3 regions of the Streptococcus sp. SCPM-O-B-15304 (M98) genome follow, and region 2 is predicted to be linked to each of the others. Evidence: predicted binding sites of a transcription regulator. Region 2 holds the regulator's gene; each other region holds the start of a gene.
The links. The regulator HrcA, encoded in region 2, represses chaperone genes, less so after heat shock. The targets are predictions, from matches to a motif close to TTAGCACTCNNNNNNNNNGAGTGCTAA.

Region 1 (7,011 bases), on a different contig from region 2:
CGTTCTCCTTTTTGTGCTCTCTTTGAGTACTGGTTTTTATTGGTGGAAACAACAACCGATCGTGCTCCATATAGGCGTTTATGCAGGATCTAGTTGGGATGTACCGACCAGTCAACGCTCCCATGCTTTGGATCTTGCGATTCAAAAATTTGAAAAGTCCCATCCTAATGTCCGTGTGGAATATGAAAATGGGATTCCACAGTCGGATTATTCAGACTGGCTCTCAGAAAAGATTGTTTCAGGAAAGACGCCGGATGTGTTTATGGTTTCTGAGCAAGATCTGTCCTTATTGGCGGCACGTGGCGTTCTAGAAAAGTTAAATGGCTATATGAATCATGAAGACCAAGCTGCTTTTTATCCTGTTGCATTTGAATCAGGTGTCTATCAGGGGCAATCCTATGCCTTACCTTATGAAAGTAATCCTATTTTGATGTGTGTCAATAAAGATTTGCTGGATAAAGAAGGCATTGAGGTTCCCAAGGAAGGTTGGAGCTTGGAAGAGTTCTATACAATTTGTAAAAAACTAACCAAAGATACCAATGGAGATGGTCAATTGGATCAGTTTGGGAGTACAGAATATACCTGGAAAGAAGCTTTGGCAGCAAATGGGGGTAGTCTCTTTCAAGGTGGGATGCTTAAACTTACGGCTCCAGAAGTCAAAGAATCATTGACTTTTCTGCAAAAATTGGAAGACCTGAATAAGAACTACAAGGTGAGTTACAAAGATTTTGACCAGGGGAAAGTCGCTTTTTATCCCATGACTTTGGCTCAATATAGAACCTATAAACCTTATCCTTACCACGTTTATAAATATTCAAACTTTACCTGGACCTGTATCCCTATGCCTGCTAAGTCAAAAACTACAAAGGCGACTTTGGTTACGACGACTTCTTTTGCCATGTCTGCTCGGACTCCTCATTCCAAGTTAGTTTGGGAATTGATGCAATTGTTGACAGAAGATCCAGAAATTCAACAACTCCTCTTTGCTCAATCTCAAGGGATTTCCGTTATGCCACAGGTGGTACAAAGTCAATCTAGTAAAGATCTTCTACAGGTAGATGATTTTGGCACGGATTCCTTGACCAATCAGACCTTGAATCGTATCATGGAACAAGCTGTTGAAAGTAGTCCCAAGAATGTCTCTAAAGAAATGTTGGAAAAGCTGGACTACTTGATTGGCAATGCTTTGCGCTATCAAGATGTCGAGAACCGCTTGCCTCAAATTCAGAGGGAAATTGAAAGTAGTCTTCAGGTAGGAGTTTAAAAAAATAAGATGACATTGTGTCAAGTGACAGATGTCATTTTTTTGTTGCTAAATGTCATGTTTATCATGTGACATTTGACAATGTAAAAACGCTTCCAAATATTCTACAATAGAGTCAAATAAAGGAGGTGTAGCAAAATGAAATATCTCATTTTAGTCAGTCATGGTGGATTGGCAGAAGGACTAAAAACATCGCTAGCTATGTTTGCTGGTGACAAGATGAATCAGGTCATCGCAGTTGGACTTAAAGAAGGAAAATCGGTCGATGACTTTGCAGTTGATTTTAGAGAGAGCATTTCAGAATTGACAGCAGATGATTCTGTGCTAGTCTTAGCAGATATTGTAGGTGGTAGTCCATTAACTACGGCAGCCACTGTCCTAGAAGAAGCTGGAAAGCTAGATGGAGCTTTGATTCTTGGTGGGATGAACCTGACCATGGCCCTGACAGCAGTTGTGATGAAGGATGTGTTGGATGGAGACGATTTGTCAGCAACTATCTTATCAGAAGCACAATCTGCACTACAACCTTTTGAAGTTTCAGCCACTAGTGCTGAAGAAGATGATGACGATATTTAATAGGGAGGTACCTTATGGTAGTAACATTTGTACGGATTGATGACCGCATGATTCACGGTCAAACAGTCACACGCTGGGCAAAAGAAAAACCATGTGATGGTTTGATTGCCGTAAACGATGCAGCAGCATCAAACAAGGTTTTGATCCAAGCTTACAAAGGCGCATCAGACAAGAAAACCTTTGTATGGACAAAAGAAGCCTTTAAAGAAAAGTCAGCAAAAGTAACGGAATCTGACAGTCGGTACTTCTTGATTACCAAAAACCCAATCGATATGAAGGAAATTTTGGTGGATCAAGGTTTTGTCCCAGGTGATGTCAGAGAAATCATCGTTGGCCCTGCAAATGATAGACCTGGTGCAGTGAAATTGGGCAATAACCAATCCATCACCCAGGAAGAAGCAGAAGCCTTTCAGGCTATTCAAGCAGCAGGATATAAGGTGAAATTCCAATTGTTGCCGGATGTTTCAATTGGTTACTGGGATGATTTCAAATCTAAATTTGGTTTTTAAACCTAACAGTTTTATTAGTTAGGTAAATAAATTTACAAACAAAAGGAGCGTTTGTTATGACAATTTCATGGATTCAAGCAATCTTGCTTGCAGTTTTCGCCAGCTTGTCTTCAATGCCTGGTATGGGAGGTTCCAGTATCGGGAACTATACACTCGGTCGTCCCTTGATCGGTGGGTTGATCTCAGGTTTAATTCTTGGAGATGTGACAACCGGTATTATGGTCGGGGTTGCCCTTCAAGTCGTTTATATCGCCTTGGTAACACCTGGTGGAACCGTATCTGCTGATGTTCGTGCAATCTCTTATATCGGTGTTCCTCTTGCTATCTTGTTTGTGCATGCAAATCACATCACAGACGAAGCTGGAATTGCAGCAGCTGCAGCCCCAATCGGTGCGGCCGTTGGGACAATCGGTACTGTTCTTTTCTACGGTACAGCTACAATGAACTTGCTTTGGCAACACATTGGTTGGAAAGCTGTTGAAGAAGGAAACTTTAAAAAACTCTACGCAGTTGACTGGATTTATCCTTGGATCTCTCACTTCCTCTTCTCTTTCCTTCCAACTATGATTATCACTAAATATGGTGAAAACATGGTTGATTTGATGAAACTTTACCTTCCTATGGATGGTTTCTGGATGAAAGCCCTCTTTACAGTTGGAGCCCTTCTCCCATGTGTCGGTATTGCTATCTTGTTGAAACAAATTGTTACAAAAGCAACTGACTTCATTCCATTCTTTGTTGGATTTACCTTGGCTAAATCTCTAGGATTGAACTTGGTAGCTAGTGCAGTTGTTTCATTGATCTTTGCAGTAATCTACTATGAACTTGAAGTAATCAAATCTATGAAAGCTGCTCCAGCTGGGGTTGTTTACGTAGACGATGATGAGGAGGATATTTAAAATGGCTGATAGAAAGAAAATTTCAAAGAAAACATTAGCAAAAGCATTTCATCATTGGTATTATGGTCATTTGACTTGTTTCTCTCAAGAACACATGCAAACCTTCGGGTACTTGACTTCTATGCTTCCAATCGTAGAAGAAATGTATGATACAAAAGAAGAACAAAAAGATGCTATGCAAACCTATACTGCCTTCTTCAATACTGAACCACAACTTGGCTCTCTCGTTGTAGGGATTACGGCTGGTTTGGAAGAAGCGCGTGCAAATGGAGATGCAGTAGATGGTGAAACCATCAATGGTATGCGTGCCGGTTTGATGGGTCCAATCGCTGGTATCGGTGACTCATTGGTCGTTGGGACCTTGATTCCAGTTCTTTTGGGGATTGCCCTCGGTCTCTCTAAAGGTGGTAACATCGCTGGTGCTATCTTCTACATCGTCGTATGGAACCTCTTAGTATACTTTGGTATGCGCTTTGCCTTCTTCAAAGGATATCAATTGGGGGATAAAGCCGTTGAATTTCTAGTAGGACCAAAAGGACAAGCTCTTCGTAAAGCGATTAGCGTTGTTGGTGGTATGGTTATCGGTGCGGTAGCAGCAACTTGGGTATCTGTTACAACAGCCCTTCAATTCGAGAATTCTGAAGGAAAAGTCTTCTTAAATATCCAAGAAAAGATTGATGGTGTTTATCCAGGTCTCTTGACAGCAACTTTCATCACTATTTGCTGGTGGTTAATGTCTAAGAAAAAAGTTTCACCAAACAAAGTAATGTTGCTTCTAGTTGTTGTCGCTTTGGTTGGTGTTGCTCTAGGTATCTTTGACCCGCATCTTAATTACTAAGCTCAAGAAAAGCACATATTTACTAGTAGAAAATTTTGAGAATGAAGTAGACCAACCTCCTTCTCTTACCCTTCATTCTCAATTTTTGTCAGGAGGATCCTCATGGTTACAAAACAAGAACTTGTTAATGGATATGAAACAGAAATTAAGTATCAACGTCATATGATTGAAAATCTTGGCCGTTGGTTTAGCTTACTCTTTATCATTACCAGTGTAGGTATGGTCTTGATTTATCTCTTTCATAATAGCTTACTCCCAATCTTAATTTTCGGAATTTTACTTGCCTTAGTTGGAATATTGGGAATGGTGGTTTTTGGATATGGTATTTATCGAGGACGAATCAATCTCCAAAAAGTCGTCGATGATTTTAATCGAAAGTTAATAATTCTAAAGTGATCTTTAAGGAACATCTCATTCATTTTGAGGTGTTTTTTTCTTGACTATTTCTGACTAAGTGATACAATAGAACTATGGTTTAGCACTCGTTAGTAAAGAGTGCTAACAATATGATTATGTTATGGAGGAAAACAGATGTTGAAACCATTAGGAGACCGCGTGGTCTTGAAAATTGAAGAAAAAGAACAAACTGTTGGAGGCTTTGTCCTTGCAGGATCAGCTCAAGAAAAAACAAAAACAGCTAAAGTAGTGGCTACAGGACAAGGTGTTCGTACCTTGAGCGGTGAACTAGTTGCTCCAAGTGTAAAAGTTGGAGATCAAGTTTTAGTCGAAGCTCATGCAGGTATCGAGGTCAAAGATGGCGATGAAAAATATGTCATCGTTGGTGAAGCTAGCATTTTAGCAATCGTGGAAGAATAAGAGGAGGAAGTAAGTATGGCAAAAGACATTAAATTTTCATCAGATGCTCGTTCAGCTATGGTACGTGGTGTTGATATCCTAGCTGATACAGTTAAAGTAACCTTGGGGCCTAAAGGCCGTAATGTTGTTCTTGAAAAATCATTCGGCTCACCATTGATTACCAATGACGGGGTGACAATCGCTAAAGAAATTGAACTAGAAGACCATTTTGAAAATATGGGTGCCAAATTGGTATCAGAAGTAGCTTCTAAAACCAACGATATTGCTGGTGACGGAACAACCACTGCAACTGTCTTGACCCAAGCCATCGTTCGTGAAGGAATCAAGAACGTTACAGCAGGAGCAAACCCAATCGGTATCCGTCGTGGGATTGAAGCAGCAGTTGCAACTGCTGTAGAAGCCTTGAAGAACAATGCCATTCCAGTATCAAGCAAGGAAGCAATCGCACAAGTCGCTGCCGTATCCTCTCGCTCTGAAAAAGTGGGTGAATACATCTCTGAAGCCATGGAAAAAGTTGGTAAAGATGGAGTTATCACTATTGAAGAATCACGTGGTATGGAAACAGAGCTTGAAGTTGTAGAAGGAATGCAATTCGATCGTGGTTATCTATCACAGTACATGGTCACTGACAATGAAAAAATGGTTGCAGACCTTGAAAATCCATACATTTTAATCACTGATAAGAAAATCTCAAACATCCAAGAAATTTTGCCACTTCTAGAAAGTATTCTTCAAAGTAGCCGTCCGATCTTGATTATTGCAGATGACGTTGACGGTGAAGCTCTTCCAACTCTTGTCTTGAACAAGATTCGTGGAACTTTCAACGTAGTTGCTGTTAAGGCTCCTGGTTTCGGTGACCGTCGTAAAGCGATGTTGGAAGATATTGCGATTTTGACAGGTGGAACTGTTATTACCGAAGACCTTGGTCTTGAGTTGAAAGATGCTACCATCGAAGCTTTAGGTCAAGCAGCTAAAGTGTCTGTAGATAAAGATAGCACTGTTATTGTAGAAGGCGCAGGTAATCCTGAAGCAATTGCTAACCGTGTCGCTGTCATCAAGTCTCAAATTGAAACAACAACTTCAGAATTCGACCGTGAAAAACTTCAAGAACGCTTGGCTAAATTGTCAGGTGGAGTAGCTGTTATCAAGGTTGGTGCTGCAACTGAAACTGAGTTGAAAGAAATGAAACTCCGTATCGAAGATGCTCTTAACGCGACTCGTGCAGCTGTTGAAGAAGGTATCGTTGCAGGTGGTGGTACTGCCTTAGTGAATGTCATTCCAGCTGTTGAAGCTTTAGAATTGACAGGTGATGAAGCAACAGGACGTAGCATTGTTCTTCGTGCCTTAGAAGAGCCGGTTCGCCAAATTGCCTACAACGCAGGCTATGAAGGTTCAATCGTTATCGATCGTTTGAAGCATGCAGAGCTTGGAACAGGCTTCAACGCTGCGACAGGTGAATGGGTTAACATGATTGAAGCGGGAATCATCGATCCTGTTAAGGTAAGTCGTTCAGCCCTTCAAAACGCCGCTTCAGTAGCAAGTCTCATCTTGACAACCGAAGCAGTCGTAGCGAATAAACCAGAACCAGTAGCCCCAGCTCCAGCAATGGATCCATCTATGATGGGTGGTTACTAAGAAATATAAGAAACAGGTGGAAATAAAGGTTTCTACCTGTTTTTCTTTCTTGTAAATTCTAAAGAGGAAGTTCAGCTTCCTCTTTTTGCATTCAATTAGTTATGGTTTGATAACTTCAGCTCCACCCATGTATGGACGAAGAACTTCTGGAATGGTCACAGAACCATCTTCATTTTGATAGTTTTCAAGAATAGCAGCAACGGTACGTCCAACAGCAAGTCCAGAACCGTTCAAAGTGTGAAGGAGTTTCACTTTTCCATCTGCTTCATCACGGTAACGGATTTGGGCACGACGAGCTTGGAAATCTTCTGTATTTGAACAGCTTGAGATTTCACGATAAGTATTTTGTGCAGGAATCCACACTTCCAAGTCGTAAGTTTTTGCTGCTGAGAAGCCCATATCTCCTGTAGAGAGAGCTACCACACGGTATGGAAGGTTGAGTTTTTGAAGGATGTTTTCAGCGTTAGCTGTCAT
Region 2 (7,011 bases):
ACTCTTGGTCCGATAGAGTAAATATCAAATCCTCTTCAGCGTACTCGTTCTGTTCTTTAAAATAGTTATCCGTATTCTCTGCCAACCCTAAACTTAGAATCACTTTTCTTGCAAACTCTTGGTGCGCAAAGCCTATAGCCGTAATGATTTGTTTATCTTGCACAACCAGTTTGGGTTGGAAATTCTCACGAGGAAGAAATTCAAAATAATCAAAGAAGTTTTGCCAAATTCCACCTGTAAATTTCGTGTCCTTAAACAGACCTGCTTTCGCCAATAAAAGAGGCGCTGAAGAAATGGCTGCAATGAGGATATCTTGATCACCAAGGTCCCTCAAAAACGAAATCAATTTCTCATCCTGTAGGGCAGGTCCTATGTTTACCATTCCTGGCAAAATGGCACAAGAATAATCTTCTAGATTTATTTGATCCAGTGTTTTGGTCGGTTGACAGGGCAAACCATCCTCAGAGACCACCATCGAGTGATCTGAAGCGACATAATCAATCGTGACGTCAAAAGACAGAGCTAAAGTACTTGTTAAAGCGGTTATCTCATAGAGAGAAAAATTAGGATAAATGATACAAAGTACTTTTTTCATTCGCAACATCCTCTATTTTACCGAAAAACAGAGGCTGGGTTGCAACCTCTGGATTTCTTCTTATTATTACGACGTTCAAAAACAAAGTCGATTATACTTTGTTTTTGAACTAGTAAGGCGTTTAGGCAAGTCGCCATAGCGATTGCCGTAGAATGACAATCACTTTAGTGATTAGTCATTCTTAACGAGTTAAGCTGAATTGAGTTTCGGATTAAAGGAATCCTAAAATCTCGGAACCTTTCTTTATTTCAGGAGGTTCCGCTAAAACAATCCACTGGATTGTTTTACTTTTCAGTAAACTCTCCGTCTACGACGTCATCGCCTGCGTTTCCTGTTGCTTGTGCGCCTTCTGCTCCTGCTTGAGCTTGTTGGGCTGCTGCGGCTTGTTCGTAGAGTTTAACGGCAAGTCCTTGAGCTTTTTCGTTCAATGCTTCAAGTTTTGCTTTCATTTCGTCCAAGTTGTTGTCTTCTTGGGCTTTCTTAAGCTCATCAAGGGCAACTTGGGCAGCATCACGTTCTGCATCGAAGCCTTTACCTTCAGTTTCTTTGATTGTCTTTTCAGTCGCAAAGATTGCTTGGTCTACTTCGTTACGAAGGTCAACTTCTTCTTTACGTTTCTTATCTGCTTCAGCGTTAGCTTCTGCATCTTTCATCATGCGATCGATTTCTTCGTCTGTCAAACCTGAGTTAGATTGGATAACAATTGTTTGTTCTTTTTGAGTTCCAAGATCTTTGGCTTTAACAGATACGATACCGTTCTTATCGATATCAAATGTTACTTCGATTTGTGGAATACCACGAGGTGCAGCTGGGATATCTGTCAATTGGAAGCGTCCAAGAGTCTTGTTATCTGCTGCCATTGGGCGTTCACCTTGAAGAACGTGGATATCAACGGCTGGTTGGTTGTCTGCTGCAGTTGAGAAGACTTGTGATTTAGATGTTGGAATAGTAGTGTTGCGGTCGATGAGTTTTGTAAATACTCCACCCATTGTTTCGATACCAAGTGACAATGGTGTTACGTCAAGAAGGACAACGTCTTTAACATCACCAGTGATAACACCACCTTGGATCGCAGCACCCATGGCCACAACTTCATCAGGGTTTACTGATTTGTTTGGTTCTTTACCAGTTTCAGCTTTAACAGCCTCAACAACTGCTGGGATACGAGTTGAACCACCGACAAGGATCACTTCGTCGATTTCTGACAAGCTCAAACCTGCATCTGAAAGGGCTTGGCGAACTGGAACCTTTGTACGTTCTACGAGATCACGAGTCAAATCGTCGAATTTAGCACGAGTCAAAGTCATTTCCAAGTGAAGAGGTCCAGCCTCACCAGCAGTGATGAATGGCAAGCTGATTTGTGTTGAAGTCACACCAGAAAGGTCTTTCTTCGCTTTTTCAGCTGCATCTTTCAAACGTTGAAGCGCCATCTTGTCTGTTGACAAATCAATGCCGTTTTCTTTCTTGAATTCTGCTACCAAGTGGTCGATGATTTTTTGGTCAAAGTCGTCACCACCGAGTTTGTTATCCCCTGCAGTTGCCAATACATCAAAGACACCATCACCGAGTTCAAGGATAGATACGTCAAATGTACCACCACCAAGGTCGAATACCAAGATTTTTTCTTCTTTGTCAGTCTTGTCCAAACCATAAGCAAGAGCTGCTGCAGTTGGTTCGTTGACGATACGTTCTACTTCAAGACCAGCAATTTTACCAGCGTCTTTTGTTGCTTGACGTTGAGCATCGTTGAAGTAAGCTGGAACTGTGATAACTGCTTTAGTTACTTTTTCACCAAGGTATTCTTCAGCATAACCTTTCAAGTATTGAAGGATCATAGCTGAGATTTCTTGTGGTGTGTATTCTTTACCGTTAGCAGAAACTTTTTCAGAAGTACCCATCTTAGATTTGATAGAAATCACTGTATCTGGGTTTGTGACTGCTTGACGTTTTGCAGCGTCACCAACGATGATTTCACCGTTTTTGAATGACACTACAGATGGAGTTGTGCGGTTTCCTTCTGGGTTTGCGATGATTTTGCTTTCAGTTCCTTCAAGAACTGCTACTGCTGAGTTTGTTGTACCTAAGTCAATACCGATAATTTTAGACATGTGTTTTTCTCCTTGTTATTTATTCTCTTTTTTCTTTTTGATATTTTCCTTGCAAGCCTCCGGCTTGCTTCTTATCTTTCTTTCATAGTTTATTGTCGTTTCGGACAAGGTTTCAATGTATATAAGTTGCGACACGAGAAGTCGAAATCGATATTATTTCGACGACGAGTTAGTAAGGAGGCTAGGCAAACGCCATAGCGATTGCCGTTTTCTGACGAGTTGCTTTAGCTACCGTCAGAATTGCCTAGTTATAAACCACTACCATAGCCGGTCTTAGGATGCGGTCATGGAGTTTGTAGCCTTTTTGGAAGACTTGTGCGATGGTATCTGCTGGATGTTCGTCATCTGCTGGGACTGTTTGAATGGCCATATGGTAGTTATGGTCAAATTCTCCATCTGCTGGAATTTCTTCAATTCCTTCTTCTTTCAGAGCATGTACCAAACTTTCTTGGACCATTTCCAAGCCCTTCTTCACATCATCTGTCAAACCTTCGACGGCAAGGGCACGTTCAAGGTTATCCAGTGATGGCAAAATTGCTTTTGCCAAATCTTGGCTGCGGTAGCGTTGCAAGAGTTGACGTTCTTCATTGGCACGGCGCTGAATGTTTTGCATTTCTGCATGAGCTCGAAGGTATTTGTTTTCAAATTCTTCGGCACGTTCATTCGCCAAGTCCAATTCAGACTTCTCAGGAGTTGTTTCTTCAGCTGTTTCCACAACTTCCTCTTCTTTTACTTCTTCATTTTTAATATCTTGGGCCATTTTCGCCTCCTTTAATGATTTCAATCTTAATTCACTTCATAGTGATTACTGCTGAGATAGCGGTAAAAATCCGTCAACTTCATAGTCAAAACTCGATTAACTACATTGAGTTGATTGACCAATTGTTGATAATCCAGATTAACGGGACCTATAATCGCAAGGATTCCAAATCCACGATAGGGAATCAGGAACTTACTGCTAATCACTGCTAAGTCAGCTAAACAGGATTCTTGGCTATCCGCAACTCGGACACTTTGCATCTGGTCGCCAATCAGATTTTCTCGAATCTCCAAAGCAACCTTTTGTGGCTGATCAAAAAACTGATAAGCTGCTAGATTAGCAAAATTCAAGAGATTGACTTTCCCAGAAACCACGATATTTTCATTGAACATTTCTTTAAAGATATGTTCGACGAGATCCATAACATTATCCGTTGTTGTGAAGTAACGTTGGATAATCTGCGGAATCTCTGTCCGAATCTTATAGTGAATATCCAAAACAGTCTGATCCAAGAAACGTTCTTGAATCATGGTCTTGAGGCGATTTAAATCCTCCTGCAAGAAATTTCTCGGAATCAAAAACTGACTGGTAACTGTTCTAGACTCATCAAGCGTAAAAACAGCAAGAGCTGTATGTTGCCCGAGGACAACAATATCAAAAGCTGTCAGCTTCTGCCTACTTGGTTCTACATCCAGCGCTACAACCGTACAACCACTCAAGTCTGTCAAGATTCTCGTTGCCTCTTGAAGAATATCCTCTAGCTTGAAGAATTCTTGATCAAAGGCTTTTACAATCTCATAAACTTGATTCTCGGCTAAACGGTCGAAGGATAAGGAGTGTTTGACATAGTATTGAAAACCAGCCACACTCGGCATCCGACCACTGGAAGTATGTGCCTTTTCAAGCAAACCTTGCTTTTCTAAAGCCGCCATGTCATTTCGAATGGTAGCACTACTAGAGTTGATAGACTCTTGCAAGGCTTTGGATCCAACAGGTTCGTGCGTTTTGGTAAAGATGTCAATAATCAGATTTAAAATACTCTGCTGACGTTCCGTAACCATCTCGTCACTCCTCTCTGATAGATCTTTTTAGCACTCGACACATCCAAGTGCTAACTTATGATTCTATTATACACCCTTAGAAAAGAATGTCAAGACAAAAACTCAAAAAATTAGCACTCTTTTATCAAGAGTGCTAAAAATCGGTCTGAGGACCTAGAAAATCATCCTACATTCACAAGATATTTCTTTTTAAGTCTGTAAAAACTATAGATTAGATAGGAAATCATGAGGGCATAAAGGGCAAAAATAAGGAAGAAAGACTGAGAGAGACTTTCGCGAAACAAGCTCATACAAACAACTAAACCGCCAGAGATAGAAACTGTAGATGTACGAAGTCTAGATTTCACATCAGCCCATCGAAGACGATTGTCCATGAAAGATTGATCATTTGAATCTACATCACAAGTTGCTTTTCGAAACACAGAATAAGAACAATTTTCCACAAACTCCCATCCTCTATCCTTAATACTTTGTAAATCTACCTCATTTTTTCTAAGGTAGCTAGTATCCCACACACGGTAAATCATATCATTTGGTCGGCATTGCTCAAAATAGAAAAAGCCAAAACGATTCGATTTAAATTTCCAACCTTTCAGATGCATCTCATGTAAATAATCTTCTACCTTATCCAAATCAAAAATGGTAAACATTCGAAATTGTACTTTGCTATTCATTGTCTAACCTCCAAAATGGTCTTATTTATCAGATAATTCTTTCCACTTTTGAAGCAATCTCCAAAAAATATAAGAAATCTGAATCGTGAAAACTATCAATAAAGTACAGTTTATGATAACAATCAAGAACATTCCCCAACTGAAAGAACTACCTCCACTGACAAACTTTGAGAAAACCGGTAGTAGAGCTGAAAAGAGAAGCAAAATAGGAAGCATCCGCATTATTAAAATGCGCTTGACCATGGCTAACTTCCCGGCCGCGTCATTATAAATTTCAAACTCGGCATCCGACTCAACTCCAGAATAAAGCTTTCTAAAATAGGAAAACCCATTAAAGTCTGTAATATGCTCCCAGCCACAATCTTTAAACAGTTGTAAATAGGAAGCTCTTTCTGATTTTTTCATAGGATAAAAGTCCAACTGATAAACCACCTGCTCTGGTTGGCACTTTTCAAAAGTATACTTAACCGCAACTACTAAGTTAGAGTAGCTTACTTCCTTAAGTTTCCAGCCCTGAGCATGCATTTCTCCGAGATAGAGAGCCTCTCTATCATAATCCGCAATGGTAGCAATTCTATAAACAACTTTCTTTTCCATCAAAGCTCCTCCCGACTATTTCTGTAGAGCCGTTCAATACGTTTGACTTCAATTTCTAAAACTTTCTGACCCAAGTCAGTTATCTGATAAATCTTTCGTTTTTCCTCTTCTCTAACAAAGGAAATCAAACCATCTTTTTCCATCTTTGACAGGGTTCCATACATGGTCCCAGGACTAATGGAAACCTGCGAATCTGTCATCTCTTTAACCTTTTGAGTAATACCATAGCCATGGTTCTCCTTTTGCAGACAGAACAGAATATAAAAACCCGTTTCAGTCATGGGAAGGTAGACACGCCTAATCTTATCTGTTAATTCCATTTAATCAGACCTCCTATTTAGTTCGATATATCGCATCTCGTTATATAAAATATATCACATCTCGATATAAATTGCAAGAAAAAAAATCGTCCTCACGGACAATCTTTCTGATTTATCATTAGTATAGATCTAGGTAGTTATCAATTTCCCATTGTGAAACGAAGGTTGCATAGCTTGCCCACTCGATGCGTTTAGCTTCAAGGAAGCTAGTGTAGATGTGTTCACCTAGAGCTGCTTTAACCACTTCGTCTTCTGTCATGGCCTTCAAAGCGTTGTGAAGAGTTGATGGAAGGTCTGTGATGCCAGCCTCTTTACGCTCTTCTGCAGTCATGATATAGATGTTTTCTTCGATTGGCGCTGGTGCTTCGATTTTGTTTTCAATACCGTGCAAACCAACTTCCAAAAGCACAGCCATAGCGATATATGGATTTGCCATTGGGTCTACTGAGCGCAACTCCAAACGAGTTCCCATTCCACGAGTAGCAGGAACGCGGACAAGTGGTGAACGGTTACGACCAGCCCAAGCGATGTAAACCGGCGCTTCGTAGCCTGGAACCAAACGTTTGTATGAGTTAACGGTCGGGTTCATGATAGCTGTGTAGTTGTAGGCGTGCTTGATCAAACCACCAAGGAAGTGATAAGCTGTTTCTGACAATTGCATTCCTTTTGGATCATTTGGATCAAAGAAGGCGTTGTTCCCTTCATCATCAAACAAGGACATATTGCAGTGCATTCCTGAACCAGCGATACCAAATTTAGGTTTAGCCATAAAGGTTGCATACAAACCATGTTTACGCGCAATTGTCTTTACAACAAGTTTAAAGATTTGAATCTTGTCACATGCACGAAGAACTTCATCGTACTTAAAGTCAATCTCATGTTGACCTACGGCAACT
Region 3 (7,011 bases), on a different contig from region 2:
CAACTGCGTCTCTAAGAAAAGCACTGCCCACACCTTGTCCTTTAACGGATGAATTGACTGCAAGGAGCATCAAATACCAGTCAAAGCTATTAGATTTTTTCAAATGTTCTTCGGAACGGTCTACTAAATCAAGATACTTCAAAAAATTTCGAGGACTAATGTAGCGAAACAGTTTTATGACACCATTTAGCAAGTAAGATAGGATAGAAAAATCATTTTGTTGTAATAAGGCGACAGCTAGGATTTCTGCGTCTTGTTCAGCTACTAAACAGGTCTCTTCTTTGATATAGAGGCGAGTCAGGAGACTTTCCAATAGTTCTAAAAAAGCAGGATAGTTTTCAGGTTTCTTGAGATCATCTATGATTAGAGTTAAAAATGGATAATCAAAGAAGCTATCGGCTATTACTTTTCCAATTTTTTGGTATTCGTCTAGCCTTGCTTTTCTGTATACTATTTTCTCCATTTATGAGCTCCTTTTTTAATGTTAGTAAATTATAATAGTAAAATTAATTGTTTTGATGATCAAGTACCGAGTTTTAAAAAAAAATATTGCCAAACTTAGTCAGTTGAAGGATTGTTAGAAAACTCTTTCTGTAACACTGAATCTGATTCTAGAATATAGGATTAGACAGACAAAGAACACTCTAAAAAGTTAGAATTTTTAGAGTGTTGTCCAAATATTGCTAAGTTTTATTTTGTTGGGATTGAGATTTCAATCAATTTTTCAGAGTAGAGGGTCTTGATATTAGCTTCATCGATATTTTGCTTTTCGATCTTGCGATTCAAGAAAAATTCTTGGATTTTTTCTATTTCTTGTTCGCGGATAGCACGATGTTTATTGGAAATGAGGATTTCATAATGAAGCGGTGCCTGAGTAAAGATAACATCAGTGTTGCCTGCAGAGTAGACTTCTACGAGTGTAGCGTCGGTACTCTCCAGTTGGCTTTTAACAAGGTTTGAGTGAGAATTAGTAGTGTTGATGAGCTTCATAGGCTTTCCTCCTGTGTTTCTATTTCTATTATAGCACTTTTTGGAAAAATTGGAAAAGTTAATTTAAACTTGATGCTGTTTTTTCCAGGCTTCAATTGCCCATTTATGACTGCCACGTTTTAAGTTAGCAATGGCTTCATCGATTGGGAACCAAGCTAGATGATTGAAGTCCTCCAAAGGTTTTTGGATTTCTTGATAAGAAGTAGCTTCGTAAAGATAGGCTGGATTGTAGTAGTAAGTATCACGATGGCTGGAATAGAAATATTCATCTGCTTGTCCATAATAAGTGCCAATCTCAGCTGTAAAACCTAATTCTTCAATCAGTTCTCGTTTGAGAGCTTCAAAATGATCTTCACCTGCTTCAATCTCGCCACCAGGCAAGAACCATGCACCATTTGGAGCTTGAACGAGGATAATCTTTTCAAGTGCTGAGTCAGGGATGACTGCATAAACACCATATCTAGTTTTGTAGGTTACACCCTCTTTTTTTTCTCCAAAGGTTGGATTTGTCATAAATTTCTCCTTTATGTGTGCGCTTTCTTTCTATCATATTAAAGAATGCTCTTACTGTCAAGTAAGAACATTCTTTTAGTATGTGGAATTAGTCATTTGAGTCAACTGTTTCCAATTTATTTTTTGATTTAATCATGATTTTACCATTGCTAGTCATGACGGCTTTGAGGTTTTTCTCGCTTGGATTTTCAAGGTAGTAGTCTGTAATCGCATCTTCGATATGATCTTGAATGGTACGACGTAGTGGACGAGCTCCCATTTTTGGATCATAACCAAGGTCTACAAGTTTCTCCTTAACCTTATCTGTTACATCTAAATGGATGTTATTGCTTGAGAGACGTTGATTGACATCATCTAACATGAGATCAACGATTTGAAGGAGATTTTCCTTGCTGAGGGCCTTGAATTCGATAATGCCATCAAAACGGTTCATGAATTCTGGGCTAAAGAAGTTGCCTAATTCTCCAAGAACAGAGTTAGTACGGCCTTCTCTAGCAGCACCAAATCCAACACTAGCTTCTGCCTTACCTGTACCTGCATTTGAGGTCATGATAATGATGGCGTCTTTAAAGCTAACAGTACGACCTTGACCATCCGTTAAACGACCATCGTCCAAGACTTGAAGGAACATATGCATAACATCTGGATGGGCTTTTTCAACTTCATCCAAGAGGATTAGTGAGTAGGGGTTACGACGAACTTTTTCAGTCAATTGACCTGCTTCATCATAGCCTACGTATCCTGGAGGGGCACCAACGAGTTTAGCCACGCTGTGTTTTTCCATGTATTCACTCATGTCAAAGCGAATCATGCTGTCAGCAGAACCAAAGAGTTCGATGGCCAGCTGTTTAGAAAGTTCTGTTTTACCGACACCGGTAGGACCAACAAAAAGGAAGCTACCGATTGGACGGTTTGGAGTACCGAGTCCAACACGGTTACGACGGATAGCCTTAGCGATCTTATCAACTGCATCATCTTGACCAATAACATGAGCCTTGAGGTCATCTGCTAGGTTGATGAGTTGAGATTGTTCTTTTTCTTTCAAATCACCAACTGGAATATTAGTTTTTTGTTCGATGATGTGTTCAATCGTCTTTTCGCTGATGATTGGGGTATCCTGATCCGTTACCTTGGTCTTTTGCATTTCCTTATATTTGGCAATCTGGTCACGGAAGTAGGCTGCTTTTTCAAAATCTTCATCGCGGGTTGCTTGTGCCTTGAGATTTTCTGCTTCGATTAAGCGTTGGTCGATGACCTTAGGATCTACAAAATTCAAGGTTAAGTTCATTTTTGAACCAGCTTCATCTAGAAGGTCAATGGCCTTGTCTGGCAAGAAACGATCTTGGATGTAGCGGTTAGAAAGGGTAGCGGCCGCTTCGATAGCGCCGTCAGTATAATGAACGTGGTGGTAATCTTCGTATTTCTTTTGGATACCTTTCAGGATAATAATGGTTTCTTCAACGGTTGGTTCATCAACTTTGACAGGTTGCATACGACGTTCAAGGGCAGCATCTTTTTCGATGATGCGATATTCATTGAGGGTAGTAGCACCAACCAGTTGGAGTTCGCCACGAGCAAGAGCTGGTTTTAGGATATTTCCTGCATCCATATTCCCTTCTCCTGCTGAACCAGCACCGACAATTTCATGAATTTCGTCAATGAAGAGAATAACATCCTCGCGCTCACGAATTTCTTCCATGAGTTTTTGCATGCGCTCTTCAAACTGACCTCGGATACCTGTTCCTTGAACAAGGCTAACGACATCTAAGCGGATGACTTCTTTGCCTTGAAGCTTATGGGGAACATCACCGTCAACAATTTTCTGAGCTAAACCTTCGACAACAGCTGTCTTACCAACACCGGGCTCACCGATGAGGACAGGGTTGTTTTTTGTTCTGCGGTTGAGGATTTCAATGACACGGATAATCTCTTCGTCACGGCCAATTACAGGGTCAATATTTCCAAGACGGGCAATCTCAGTGACATTGATACCATATTCATCCAAGAGTCCTTTTTCCTGAATTGGTGGTGGTGTTTGAGCAGGACCACGATTTTGGGAACCATAGCCACCATTTCCACCGTATCCACCGCCTGACTGAGTTGGGGGGATATTGTTGTTATTAGAAGAAGGTCTAAAGTTGTTGAGATCGTTAAAGAAGTCTCCAAAGGGATCAAAATCACGGTTGTTTAAATCTGTAATTCCTTTAAATAAGCTATTGTTAGGATCTGTTTTGATAATTTTGTAGCAATTTTGGCAAAGATCGATTTGCTTTTGTTGCCCATTGAGATTGGTATAAAGATGAATCGTTGAGTCATTGATTTTACAGTTTTGACAGAGCATACCGCCACCTCATTTCTTTCTTAGTCTTGACTAAATCTAAAAGGTCAAAAATAGTCAAACAAGTATATAATTTAATTATATCATGATTATTGGGCAATTCAAGTAAAAAGATTGGATACTAGCACTATAAATAGTAGAGCGCTAATCTGGAGAAGATTTTGATAGCAAGAAAAAAATCCTATTTGTCATACAAAAAGGATTCTCGTTGGTGAAAGGCGGTGGGACAGAAATCGATAGACAAAGTTTCGATTTCGTAGTCCCAGCCCCGCGAAGATGATTAGGAGTTTTGGGAGTCTAAAAGACGAACGAAAAGTCCAATCAGCTACCGCGTCAAAGTTTGATTGCTAATAAAAAGTGAGGTCGGGATCTTTTGTCCCAACCTCTGTATATCTATTATTAGTATAGAAGTTCGTAAATTTCCATCGCAATCAAGTCGATGCTGTCAAAAGTATATGTTTCACGAGCTTCAACATCACGAAGTGTAAAGATTGGGCCATTTTCTTCATCATGGTTAAAAGCAACTTCAGCTACAACAACTCCCTCGCGCTCAAAGTTACGTTTTAAGTTACCACCATCTTTTGTCATTGCTTCTAGGCGGTTGATGATTCTAACCAAATGTGATTCCATTTTGATTCTCCTCCATTTCTTATCGTTACTATTTTACCATAAAGAGTATCCACTTGACTAGAAAAAACTAAGATTTCTCGCTATTTCTGTTTTCTTTGAAATTTTATTGAAAATAAAAGGAAAATGATTGCATTTTTATTCAAAACATGTTATACTCATACAAGTTTTAAGTTAGAAATTAGAAAGTAGTGGATTTATGAATTTTTCTTTTTTACCTAAATATCTGCCATATTTTAACTATGGTGCTCTTGTAACAGTCTTGATCTCTGTTTTGGTTGTCTTTTTGGGGACAATTTTAGGGGTAGTCTTGGCTTTTGCTCAACGTTCGAAAATGAAGCCCATAGCTTGGCTTGCCAATGTTTATATTTGGATTTTCCGTGGAACACCTATGATGGTACAGATCATGATTGCTTTTGCTCTTATGCATATCAATGCTCCGACAATTCAGATTGGAGTTTTGGGAGTTGATTTTTCACGTTTGATTCCAGGGATTATCATTATCTCTATGAATAGTGGTGCCTATGTATCAGAAACAGTTCGTGCTGGTATCAATGCAGTACCTAAAGGGCAATTAGAGGCGGCTTACTCTCTAGGGATTCGTCCTAAAAATGCTATGCGCTATGTCATCTTGCCACAGGCCATCAAGAATATCTTGCCAGCCTTGGGGAATGAGTTTATTACCATTATCAAGGATAGTTCACTCTTGTCAGCAATCGGTGTCATGGAATTGTGGAATGGAGCTACAACGGTGTCAACAACCACCTACTTGCCTTTAACTCCACTCTTATTTGCAGCCTTTTACTACTTGATTATGACCTCTATCTTGACACTAGCCTTGAAAGCTTTTGAAAATCGTATGGGACAAGGAGAGAAAAAATAATGACTGAAACGCTAATTAAAATTGAAAACCTTCATAAAAGCTTTGGAAAGAATGAAGTTTTAAAAGGAATTGATCTGGAGATTAAAAAGGGAGAAGTAGTGGTGATTATCGGACCGTCAGGTAGCGGGAAGTCAACCCTCCTTCGCTCTATGAATCTCCTCGAAGAAGCGACAAAAGGAAAGGTTATCTTTGAAGGAGTAGACATTACAGATAAGAAAAACGACCTCTTTGCCATGCGTGAAAAGATGGGAATGGTATTCCAACAGTTCAATCTCTTCCCCAATATGACAGTGAAGGATAACATCACGCTTTCTCCTATCAAGACCAAAGGGGAAAGTAAGGAAGTTGCTGAGAAAAGAGCGCATGAGCTCTTGGAAAAAGTTGGTTTACCAGATAAGGCAAATGCTTATCCACAAAGTTTGTCTGGTGGGCAGCAACAACGTATCGCTATTGCTCGTGGTCTTGCCATGGAACCAGATGTCCTACTCTTTGATGAACCGACTTCTGCCCTAGACCCAGAAATGGTAGGGGAAGTACTAGCGGTTATGCAGGAACTTGCCAAGTCAGGTATGACCATGGTCATCGTAACACATGAGATGGGCTTTGCGCGTGAAGTAGCAGACCGTGTCATCTTTATGGCTGACGGTGTTGTTGTCGAAGACGGAACTCCAGAGCAAGTCTTTGAACAAACCCAAGAACAAAGAACCAAGGATTTCTTGAGTAAGGTTTTGTAAGAATATCATGAAAAGCTCCAAGTGGGCCTTTTCTTATAGTTTCAGACTATAAAGTCTCTTAGGTAAGAAGTGTTAGAGGGACAAGTGTTTTTTTGATATAATAGAAGATATTTGTTAGAAAAGAGAAAACACATGACACAGATTATTGATGGCAAGGCTCTTGCAGCCAAGCTACAAGGACAATTGGCTGAAAAGACTGCGAAATTGAAGGAAGAGACAGGTTTGGTGCCTGGTTTGGTGGTTATTTTGGTTGGGGACAATCCAGCCAGTCAGGTTTACGTTCGTAACAAGGAACGTTCAGCGATAGCTGCAGGTTTCCAAAGTGAAGTCGTGCGAGTTCCTGAAACAATTACCCAAGAGGAATTATTGGAATTGATTGCCAAATACAATCAAGATCCAGCTTGGCATGGGATTTTGGTTCAATTGCCTTTACCAAAACACATCGATGAAGAGGCTGTTCTACTAGCCATTGATCCAGAAAAGGATGTGGATGGTTTTCATCCGCTCAACATGGGACGCCTTTGGTCTGGTCACCCAGTTATGATTCCTTCAACTCCTGCTGGTATTATGGAAATGTTTCATGAGTATGGGATTGACTTAGAAGGTAAAAATGCAGTTGTCATTGGTCGTTCCAATATTGTTGGGAAACCCATGGCCCAGTTACTGTTGGCTAAGAATGCAACTGTAACCTTGACCCACTCACGAACTCATAACCTTGCTAAGGTAGCTTCTAAAGCTGATATTCTTGTGGTAGCAATCGGTCGTGCCAAATTTGTGACTGCTGACTTTGTCAAACCTGGGGCTGTTGTTATTGATGTGGGGATGAACCGAGATGAAAATGGCAAGCTCTGTGGAGATGTTGACTATGAGGCTGTTGCGCCAATAGCTAGTCATATCACGCCTGTACCTGGTGGAGTTGGGCCTAT

Region 1: a site for HrcA is predicted at 4,562-4,588, ahead of groES (co-chaperone GroES). Genes of this name have one in related genera too.
Region 3: a site for HrcA is predicted at 3,963-3,989, ahead of AC3E7H_RS07295 (ATP-dependent Clp protease ATP-binding subunit). Genes of this name have one in related genera too.

What each region holds. Positions count from the first base shown of each region.
Region 1 is NZ_JBYQGQ010000009.1:5,784-12,794, forward strand. Features, by position in the region: gene AC3E7H_RS06620 (extracellular solute-binding protein) at 1-1,264, shown strand, start outside; gene AC3E7H_RS06625 (PTS sugar transporter subunit IIA) at 1,403-1,840, shown strand; gene AC3E7H_RS06630 (PTS sugar transporter subunit IIB) at 1,855-2,349, shown strand; gene AC3E7H_RS06635 (PTS mannose/fructose/sorbose/N-acetylgalactosamine transporter subunit IIC) at 2,406-3,248, shown strand; gene AC3E7H_RS06640 (PTS system mannose/fructose/sorbose family transporter subunit IID) at 3,232-4,086, shown strand; gene AC3E7H_RS06645 (DUF202 domain-containing protein) at 4,189-4,482, shown strand; gene groES (co-chaperone GroES) at 4,618-4,902, shown strand; gene groL (chaperonin GroEL) at 4,918-6,537, shown strand; gene serS (serine--tRNA ligase) at 6,637-7,011, opposite strand, start outside.
Region 2 is NZ_JBYQGQ010000015.1:27,381-34,391, forward strand. Features, by position in the region: gene AC3E7H_RS08720 (DJ-1/PfpI family protein) at 1-595, opposite strand, end outside; gene dnaK (molecular chaperone DnaK) at 880-2,703, opposite strand; gene grpE (nucleotide exchange factor GrpE) at 2,948-3,463, opposite strand; gene hrcA (heat-inducible transcriptional repressor HrcA) at 3,490-4,524, opposite strand; gene AC3E7H_RS08740 (DUF2812 domain-containing protein) at 4,686-5,198, opposite strand; gene AC3E7H_RS08745 (DUF2812 domain-containing protein) at 5,220-5,795, opposite strand; gene AC3E7H_RS08750 (PadR family transcriptional regulator) at 5,795-6,115, opposite strand; gene glnA (type I glutamate--ammonia ligase) at 6,234-7,011, opposite strand, start outside.
Region 3 is NZ_JBYQGQ010000010.1:63,032-70,042, reverse strand. Features, by position in the region: gene AC3E7H_RS07310 (GNAT family N-acetyltransferase) at 1-463, opposite strand, end outside; gene AC3E7H_RS07305 (DUF1827 family protein) at 691-990, opposite strand; gene AC3E7H_RS07300 (NUDIX hydrolase) at 1,054-1,503, opposite strand; gene AC3E7H_RS07295 (ATP-dependent Clp protease ATP-binding subunit) at 1,592-3,844, opposite strand; gene AC3E7H_RS07290 (DUF1797 family protein) at 4,241-4,471, opposite strand; gene AC3E7H_RS07285 (amino acid ABC transporter permease) at 4,668-5,351, shown strand; gene AC3E7H_RS07280 (amino acid ABC transporter ATP-binding protein) at 5,351-6,085, shown strand; gene AC3E7H_RS07275 (bifunctional methylenetetrahydrofolate dehydrogenase/methenyltetrahydrofolate cyclohydrolase) at 6,218-7,011, shown strand, end outside.